Regions from separate parts of the Polaromonas sp. UC242_47 genome, predicted to be linked through region 2. Evidence: riboswitches for the same ligand, from Rfam matches in the RefSeq annotation. Region 2 holds a riboswitch; each other region holds the start of a gene.

Region 1 (3,203 bases), 1.9 Mb from region 2:
GACTTTGGCATCTGGAAGCCTTTCACCTGGTCCTCCTATTACCGGCGCGCCAGCCACTTCGGCCTGGGCCTGCGTGGCCTGGGCCTGTCCGAGGGCGGCCATGTGGGTGTGTTGTCCGAGAACCGCATTGAATGGGTGCTGGCGCAAATGGGCGCGGGCCTGATAGGTGCGGTGGCGGTGGGCGTCTACCCCACCAGCCCGTCGCCCGAGGTGGCTTATGTGGTCGCCCACGCCGACATTGAAATCATGGTCTGCGAAGACCAGGAGCAGACCGACAAGGTGCTCGAAGCTCGTGACCAGTTGCCGCGCCTGCGCAAGATTGTGGTCATGGAAACCAAGGGCTTGCGCAGCTTTGCACCCGAGCTGCGTGGCCTGATCGTGAGCTTTGACGAGGTCGAAAAAGCCGGCGCTGCGGTCGGCCAAACTACGCAAATCGACGCCGCCATGGCGCGCCAGAAGCTGGACGACATCGGCCTGATGATTTACACCTCGGGCTCCACGGGCAAACCCAAGGGGGCGATGATTTCCTACCGCAATATCCGCGGCGTGGTGCCCGGCATCATCGAGCGCCTGGGCATCACGGACCGGACCACGCACCTGTCCTACCTGCCGCTGTGCCATGTGGCCGAACAGATGTTGACCAGCTTTGTGCCCGTGTACACCGGTGCGCAGGTTCATTTTGGTGAATCCATACGCACGGTGCAGGAAGATCTGCGGGAGATTGCCCCGACCTTGTTCCTGGGCGTGCCGCGTATCTGGGAAAAATTACACGCCAGCATCAGCATCAAGCTGCAGGAAACCGGCGGCCTGCGCCGCAAACTGTTCGACAGGGCTTATGCCGCCTGCCAGCCTCTGGCCGAGAAGCCGCGCAGCGCCTGGAGTCTGGCCGACAGGTTGACCTTCGGTGCCAGCTACTGGGCGATATTTCGCGCGCTGCAAAACTTCATAGGCCTGCGCAAGGTGCAAATTGCCCTGACCGGTGCCGCGCCGATTCCGCCCGACGTGGTGCGCTTTTTTCGCGTGCTGGGTGTACCGCTGATCGAGGTTTACGGCCTGACCGAATCCACCGGCATGGTCCTGGGCCACGACCCGCGTGATGTGCTGATCGGTACCGTGGGCATACCTATCTTGGGCGTGGAGCACCGGCTTGCCGAGACCGGCGAGTTGCTGTTGCGCGGCGACATGGTGTTTGCCGGTTATTACAAAAATCCCGAGGCCACGGCCGACAGCATTCGCAAGGGCTGGCTGCACACCGGCGACGTGGTGCGCGAGGAGCGCGGCCAGCTCAAGATTGTGGACCGCCTGAAAGACATCATGATCACCGCCGGCGGCAAAAACCTCACGCCGTCCGAAATCGAAAACACCATGAAGGGCAGCCCTTACATCAAGGAGTGTGTGATCGTGGCCGAAGGCCGCAAGTTTGTAGCCGCGCTGGTGATGATCGATTACGAGACCGTGGGGAAATGGGCCGAGGCGCAGCGTATCGCCTTCACCCACTTTCGCTCGCTGGTTGAGTTGCCGCAAGTGCGGCAGCTGATTGACACCGCGATTGGCGAGGGCAACCAGCGCCTGGCCCAGGTGTCGCAAATCCGCAAGTTCCATTTGCTGACCAAGGAACTGGACCACGACGATGGCGAAGTGACCGCCACCATGAAGGTACGGCGCTCCAGCATCTACAAAACCTACGCGGCCGAGATCGAGGCGCTGTACCACTAGGGTTCTCGGTCAGGCGTGTTTGCGGCTACTTTTTACAATCGTTTTAAGCCTCTAGCCCTTATTCGGTGGGCGCAAGCAGCTATCAATAGAGTAGCGATGCATGCCACGCGGTCATCCGCTGCCCGCATTCCGCTAGAATTTGAACTGCTCCGGGGTGCAGCCTTGCTGGTGACAGCAAGGGTGGCTGAGATGGTCAGAACCAAACCCGCGAACTTGAATCGGTTCATACCGACGTAAGGAGAGCTGCCAGACACCCCCAGTGGGCGTGGCACATCTTTCGGAGCACTTGTTTTTCAACAGGCAACCGAAAGTGTGACGAATGGCTTCTTCTCCTTTGATCGCTGAGCTGCAGGCCTACATCGCCGCCGACCACCCGTCCGAGGACGTATTTGACCGGCAGGCCCTCGCGCTGTTCGCCCACCAATACCAGAACAACCTGCCTTTCCAGCGTTTTTGCCAGCAACGCGGCAAAACCGTGCGCACCGTGAAAAGCTGGCGCGACATTCCGGCGGTGCCCATCAGCGCGTTCAAGGCGCTGACCCTGAGCTGTGTGCCGCCGGAGCAGGCCGAGCGCACCTTCATGACCAGCGGCACCACGCAGGCCGAGGTCAAGGGCAAACACCACCACCCGACACTGGCGGTGTATGACGCGTCGATGATCCGCAACTTCCGCCAGCGCTTCATGGGGAGGTGCGAGAAACTTCGCATGGGCATTCTGTTTCCGGACGAAAGCCTGTTGCCGAATTCATCGCTGGCCCACTACCTGGCGCTGGCGCTGCGGGAGTTTGGCGCGGACGGCAGCCACTACCTGCTGACGCAGCAGGGGCTGGACTTTACGCGCGTGATCACCGAGCTGGAACACGCGCAGCAGAGCGGCGAGCCTTATGCGCTGCTGGGGGCGAGTTACAGCTTTGTGCACCTGCTGGATGAGTTGCAACGCCTGGGCAAAACCTTTGTGTTGCCGCCGGGCAGTCGCGTGCTGGACACCGGCGGCTTCAAGGGCCAGTCGCGCGAGTTGTCCCTGGCGGATTTTTATGCGCAGATCTCTGGCGTGCTGGGCATCGATGCCAGCCAGTGCATCAATATGTACGGCATGACCGAGTTGAGCACGCAGTTTTACGATGCGGGCAACGCCATGTTGCCGTCCGTCAAATCGGGGCCACACTGGATTCGCACCCGCGTGGTTGAACCCTTGAGCGGCGAGGAGTTGCCCCGCGGCGAGCAGGGCATTCTGGCGCACTGCGACCTGGCCAATTTCAACTCCGTCACCACCATCCTGACCGAGGACGTGGGTGTGGCGGTGGACGGCGGCTTTTTGCTGCTGGGGCGTGCCGAGGGCAGCGCGGCCAAGGGCTGCTCGCTGGCGGTGCAGGAATTTTTGCAGGCGGCCGCGGCATGACCTTGCTGCGCGAAACCGCCGGTTATCTGCCTGGCCTCACGGCCGCGGACGTGGCATGGCAGACGCTGACCTTCGAGGGCCAACACGA
Region 2 (3,203 bases):
TCTGGCTTTGGGCCTGTCCTTGACCGAGGCCGTGGAGGCCGCGCGGGTCTATGTGCGTGGCGCGCTTGAGGCCGGGGCCGCCGTGCGTACCGGCGCGGGCAGCGGGCCGTTAAACCACAGCCACGCGCCGCAGGCTATGCGGCTTATTCCGCTGGACGCTTAGACGCTTGCTCAGGCCGTCGCGCTGACTCTGGCGGGTGTGTCGCTGGTCAATCGCGCCAGCACAAATGTCATAAGCAGCGTCGGCAGGGCGGCGCCCCAGCTGGGCGCGAGTTGCGCGCAGGCGTGGTAACAGACGATGCCTGTGAACCAGATCAGTACCGCGCTGTAGTTCACCTGCCGTTCCGTGACCAGTGAGGGCACATCTGAACGACCGGCCAGCCGTGCCAGGATCACGCCGTACAGCGGGATAAAGACCGAGCTGAGCATCAGCAAAAACGGCTCCAGGCTGTGCATGGGCAAAACCATGGCCAAGGCGGTGCAGACTATCGCCATGGTGATGCCCCAACGGCGCACACTCCAGCGGGGTTTCAGGCTGTGGCCTGCGACCGAGCCTGAGTACAGGTCACCGTAGGCGTTGTCCACCTCGTCAATCAGGATCAGGCCCAGCGCAATCAGGCCGCCTTGCGCGAGCAGCAGTGCGGCCACAAGGTCAGTGCTGGGCGTGGTGATGGCGACCAGCACACCGAGTGCGTAACACCAGATATTGGCCACGGCGTAACCCAGCCAGGTGCCGCGCAGCGCGCTTTTGCCATCACGCCCGTGACGCGCAAAGTCGGCCACCAGCGGCAGCCACGAGACCGGCATGGCAATCACCAGGTCCAGCGCGGCCAGCGTGCTCATGCCGCCTGCGCCGGGGCGGTTCCACAGGGTGGCCAGGCCTTGCGCATTGGCTTTGACGAAAAACTGCCAGGTGAGCCAGAGCAGCGAGGCGATCACCAGCGGCAAACCGTAACGGCCTATGAATTTGCGCACCAGCTTGACCATGGAGCCCGACAGCAGGGCGATCAGCACGCCACCCCACAGCAAGGTCGCGAGCAGCGGCCAGATGGCGCTGGTGAAGCTGCCGGACTGGCGCGCAATGGCCAGGGTGCCGTCGCGCATCACGACCAGCTCAAAAGTCGTCCAGCCGACGAGCTGCACGATGTTGAGCAAGACCGGCAGGCGCGCAAAGCTGCTGCCGTAGGTGGCGTGCATCAGGCCGGCGCTGGACAGGCCGCTGTCGCAGCCTATCTTCGCCGTCCAGGCCAGCAGCCCGGCGCCCAGGACGGAGCCGACAACAATGACCATGGCCGCCTGTTGGGCACCCAGTGCTGGCACCAGGTAAGCGCCAATTTGCATGACCAGCAGGCCGACGCCCAGGCTGAGCCAGAGTGCGGCGTGGTCGCGAAAGCCAAACGAGCGGTCGCTGGCGGCTTGCGGTGTGAGCGCCGTGTTGGTGTTGCCGTAAGAGGCGGAATTAGCGGGAGTCGTAGCCATCAACATTCCAATCGTTAATGGCAGGTCGGCTTGTTGGAAGCCCAGGGTCGGGCGCCTGAAACATGCTTCCCTGCGCGAGGATTACCTCAATCAGGTTCAAAGGGACTTTCTCAGTCGTGTCGCTTTTTTCAAAACAGCACAACACCCCTAGCGAATGTGCCTTGACAGGCACGAGGCGGATTATAGGAACAGGCCGCTCATTGGCCTACCCCGGGAACGGTCAGTTGTTGCTTTTTAGTCGATCTTGACGTTGGCGGTTTTGACAATGGTGCGGTACTTGCCAATTTCCGAACGGATCAGAGCACCAAACTCCGCGGGGCTGTTGCCCGCAGGCTGAAGCCCCATGGACAGGAGTTTCTCCTTGATGTCCGGCTGGGAAAGCATACGCAGCAGTTCGGCATTGAGCTTGTCGACGACGGCTTTGGGCGTGTTGCGTGGCGCGACGATGCCATACCAGGTGCCGTCCTCAAAACCGGGCAGTCCGGCCTCCGCCAGGGTGGGCACTTCCGGCAGGGCCGCCACACGTTGTGTCGACGAGACGCCGAGGGCGCGCAGCTTGCCGCTTTTCACAAAAGGCACCAGCGTGACCAGGTTGTCGAACTGCGCATCAACCACACCGCCCAGCAGGTCGGTGGTGGCGGGCGCGCTACCCTTGTACGGAATGTGACCCACGTCCACCCCGGCCGCCAGGCCAAAACTCACACCGCCCAGATGCTGGGCCGTGCCGGTGCCGCCGTTGCCTATGGTGATGCGGCCAGGCGAACGTTTGGCCAAGTCAATGAATTCGCGGGCGTTCTGCGCCGGGACCTTGGGATGGACAACCAGCAGCAAGGGCGCCTTGACCAACAGTGCCACCGGCTGGAAGTCGGTGGCCGAGTCGTAATTGAGCTTGGGATAAAGCGACGGGTTCACCGCCATGAAACCGGCCGCGGCCAGGGTCAGCGTGTAGCCATCGGCAGGTGCCTTGGCGCCGGCTTCGGCGCCTATGTTGCCGCCTGCACCGGGCCGGTTCTCCACGATGGCGGGCTGGCCCCAGGCCGTGGCCAGGTGTTGCGCCACCATGCGGCCCAGCGTGTCGGAAGCGCCGCCTGGCGGGAAGGGCACGATCACTCGCATTCCCTTGCTCGGAAAATCGGTTTGCGCCACTGCGGGCACCATCAGGCTGGCCGCGCAGGCCAGTGTCACACCTAACAAACGAGAGAAGGAAGAAAGCGTCATCGTGGGTCTCCTGAACAAGAGGTTGGTGAGCCGTGTCAATCGAGCTTGGCGCCGGAATCCTTGACGACTTTGGCCCAGTGGCTTATTTCGCGGCGGATGAACGAACCGAATTCAGCGGAAGAACTCGGCATGGGGGTGACGCCCATGCCCGCAAGTTGCGTCTGGAAGGCCGGGTCCTTGAGCGCGCGGTTCATTTCTGCGTTGAGGCGGGCGACGATGTCTGTCGGTGTTCCCTTGGGCGCCAGAAAACCAAACCAGACCGTCATGTCAAAGCCCGGCACACTTTCGGAGACGGCGGGGATGTCCTGCGCAGCGGCTGAACGCTTGAGGCTGGAGACGCCCAAAGCGCGCACGCGTCCACCCTGGACCTGCGGCAACACGGCTGGCATCTGGTCAAACAACATGTTGACCTGGCCGCCAATCAAGTCCTGCATGGCGGGGCCGCCGCCCTTGTAGGGCACGTGGACGATGTCCACGCCAGCCGCGGATTTCAGCATTTCGGCGGC
Region 3 (3,203 bases), 1.1 Mb from region 2:
CGCGTCCATGTCGTGGGCCGCCTTCAGGATGGCCGAGGTCGACCCCACGGCATCGGCCAGCGCAATCACATCGGCCGGTGATTCGGGGTGGACCAGCACCCTGGCCTTCGGGTGTTCTTTTTTGAGCACCTCCAGTTCAAAGGCCTTGAACTCGTCGTGCACGATGCAGCTGCCGTTCCACATCAACATGTCGGCGCCGGTTTCGCGCTGGATGTAGCTGCCCAGGTGTTTGTCGGGCGCCCAGAGAATTTTCTGGCCCTGCTCTTTCAGCGCCCGCACAATGTCCAGCGCGCAGCTCGACGTCACCAGCCAGTCGGCGCGCGCCTTCACGGCGGCGCTGGTGTTGGCATACACCACCACGGTGCGGTCCGGATGCGCATCACAAAATGCGCTGAACGCGTCCACCGGGCAGCCCAGGTCCAGCGAGCAGGTCGCCTCCAGGTCGGGCATCAGCACGGTTTTTTCGGGCGAAAGAATTTTCGCGGTTTCGCCCATGAAACGCACACCCGACACCACCAGCGTGCGCGCCGCGTGGTCCCGGCCAAAACGCGCCATTTCCAGCGAGTCACTGACCAGGCCGCCGGTTTCTTCGGCCAGGTCCTGCAGGTCCGGGTGCACGTAATAGTGCGACACCATGACCGCGTTGCGTTCTTTCAGCAGGCGGCGGATCTGGTCTTTCAGGGCCGCACGTTCATCGGGCGCCGGCTCCACCGGCACCCGCGCCCAGGCGTGACGTGTCGGGCACGCCGGCTGTTCGTAGTCGATGCGGACCAGCGGTTGAACCGGGGTGGATACGTCATTCATCACGGGTGTCATGGTGCTCACAGTTGCGCAAAACGCATGGAAAAATCAATCGCCTTGATATCTTTGGTCAAAGCCCCGATCGAGATGCGGTCCACCCCGGTGGCGGCAATGCCGGCCACGGTGTCCAGGCTCACACCGCCCGAAACTTCCAGAATCGCCCGCCCGGCCGTGATCTGCACCGCCTCACGCAACTGGGCCAGGTCCATGTTGTCCAGCAGAATCATGCGGGCGCCGGCCTCCAGGGCTTCCCGCAACTGAGCCAGGGTCTCCACCTCGATCTCGACAAAGGTCGCGCGGCCCGCCACCTCGGCGGTGCGCTGCAACACGGCATGGATGCCGCCGGCCGCTGCAATGTGATTTTCCTTGATCAGCACGGCGTCGTACAGGCCGATGCGGTGATTAACCCCACCGCCGCAACGCACGGCGTATTTCTGCGCCAGCCGCAGGCCCGGCAGGGTTTTGCGGGTGTCCACAATGCTGGCGCGGTTACCCGGCACAGCGTGCGCGGCCTGGACGTACACCGCGGTTTGTGTCGCCACCGCGCTCAGCAATTGTAAAAAATTGAGCAGGGTCCGCTCGGCACTCAGCAGTGCGCGGGACAAACCTTTGATCTCCAGGATGACCTGGTTGGCCTCGCAGCGCTGGCCATCGCGCACATGCCAGACCAGTTCGGCCTGCGGGTCCAGCCGCTGCAGCGTCGCCTCCACCCAGGGCAGGCCGCAAATCACCGCGGCTTCGCGCGCCAGCACACGGGCGTGGCTGCGCCGCGCGGGATCAATCAGACCGGCGGTCAGGTCGCCGGCCCCGATGTCTTCGGTCAGCGCACGCTCAACATCGGCCAGTGCAAGGACAGCCACACTGGCGGTGGAAAAATCAAACAAGGCATTCATGGGTTCATGGTGGGAAGGAAATCTTGGCGGCAAGCATAGCGGCTTCGCAGCCCCTATTCTGGTTGGCACCTTATCCGCACGTCACAAAAGGGGTTTAAGCAGCGACAACGCCTGTACTAGAATGCAATGGCTCCGGGGTGCTGCCCGACCATTGTGGTCGAGCCGCTGAGATGGCCAGGCCAAACCCGTGAACTTGAATCGGTTCGTACCGACGTAAGAAGAGCTGACAGCAAGCGGACCTCCGCTTGCCCGTCAACGATCAAAACCACCCGGCTGGTTTTGGCCACACCTTCGGAGCATTTTGTGTTTCAACACACCACAAGGATGCCCCGATGAACACGCCTGATCAATTCGCCCAGTTGCTGTCCCTGACACGTGAGCCTTTTCCCGCGTCACGCAAGATTTACGTGCCCGGCCAGCGCCACCCCGACCTGCGGGTGCCCATGCGCGAAGTCAGCCTGAGCAACGGCGAATCCGCCACGCTTTACGACACCTCCGGGCCCTACACCGATCCAGCCGCCGACATCGACGTGCGCCGCGGGCTCCAGGCCTTGCGCGCACCCTGGATTGCCGCACGCGGCGACACGGAAATTTACACCGGCCGCACAGCCCAGGCCGTTGACGATGGCACGCGTCGGGAAGACCGCACCGATCCCGCGGATCCGGAAGCTCAGCGCATCGCCGCCCTGCGTGCCCAGGCGGCCGGTTTGCAACGCACACCACGCCGTGCCAAGGCCGGCGCCAACGTCAGCCAGATGCATTACGCGCGCCGCGGCATCATCACCCCCGAGATGGAATACATCGCGCTGCGTGAAAACACCCAACGCGAGTGGATGGCCGAGTACCTGGATGACGCCGAACGGGCTAGCCGCGTACGCGGCAATCCCATGGGCGCGCAGCTGCCCGCGTTTGTGACGCCCGAGTTTGTGCGTGATGAAGTCGCGCGCGGCCGCGCCATCATCCCGGCCAATATCAACCACCCCGAAGTCGAGCCCATGATCATTGGCCGCAACTTCCTGGTGAAGATCAATGCCAACATCGGTAACTCGGCGGTGACCTCCAGCATAGAAGAGGAAGTGGAAAAGCTGGTCTGGGCGATTCGCTGGGGCGCTGACAACGTGATGGATTTGTCGACCGGCAAAAACATTCACACCACACGCGACTGGATCATCCGTAACTCGCCGGTGCCCATAGGCACGGTGCCGATTTACCAGGCGCTGGAAAAGGTCGGTGGCATCGCCGAAGACCTCACGTGGGAGATTTACCGCGACACCTTGATCGAACAGGCCGAACAAGGTGTGGACTATTTCACCATCCACGCCGGCGTACGTTTGCCCTTTATCCCCATGACGGCCAAACGCCGCACCGGCATTGTTTCGCGTGGCGGCTCCATCCTGGCCAAGTGGTGTATTTCCCACCACAAGGAAAACTTTCTGTACACGCACTTCGAAGAGATTTGCGAGATCATGAAAGCCTACGACGTGAGCTTTTCGCTGGGTGACGGTCTGC

Evidence for each region. Region 2 has a riboswitch for thiamine pyrophosphate ahead of ACHMXK_RS13245 (purine-cytosine permease family protein). Riboswitches for the same ligand answer to the same signal wherever they lie in the genome.
Region 1: it holds a riboswitch for thiamine pyrophosphate, as region 2 does, so the genes downstream of both, ACHMXK_RS04195 (long-chain fatty acid--CoA ligase) here and ACHMXK_RS13245 (purine-cytosine permease family protein) in region 2, are expected to answer to the same signal.
Region 3: it holds a riboswitch for thiamine pyrophosphate, as region 2 does, so the genes downstream of both, thiC (phosphomethylpyrimidine synthase ThiC) here and ACHMXK_RS13245 (purine-cytosine permease family protein) in region 2, are expected to answer to the same signal.

What each region holds. Positions count from the first base shown of each region.
Region 1 is NZ_JBIOAO010000001.1:857,427-860,629, forward strand. Features, by position in the region: gene ACHMXK_RS04190 (AMP-dependent synthetase/ligase) at 1-1,716, shown strand, start outside; TPP riboswitch at 1,857-1,973, shown strand; gene ACHMXK_RS04195 (long-chain fatty acid--CoA ligase) at 2,036-3,115, shown strand; gene ACHMXK_RS04200 (acyl-CoA reductase) at 3,112-3,203, shown strand, end outside.
Region 2 is NZ_JBIOAO010000001.1:2,717,261-2,720,463, reverse strand. Features, by position in the region: gene thiD (bifunctional hydroxymethylpyrimidine kinase/phosphomethylpyrimidine kinase) at 1-163, shown strand, start outside; gene ACHMXK_RS13245 (purine-cytosine permease family protein) at 172-1,479, opposite strand; TPP riboswitch at 1,530-1,638, opposite strand; gene ACHMXK_RS13240 (Bug family tripartite tricarboxylate transporter substrate binding protein) at 1,714-2,697, opposite strand; gene ACHMXK_RS13235 (Bug family tripartite tricarboxylate transporter substrate binding protein) at 2,733-3,203, opposite strand, start outside.
Region 3 is NZ_JBIOAO010000001.1:3,862,286-3,865,488, forward strand. Features, by position in the region: gene nadA (quinolinate synthase NadA) at 1-804, opposite strand, end outside; gene nadC (carboxylating nicotinate-nucleotide diphosphorylase) at 822-1,694, opposite strand; TPP riboswitch at 1,818-1,931, shown strand; gene thiC (phosphomethylpyrimidine synthase ThiC) at 2,027-3,203, shown strand, end outside.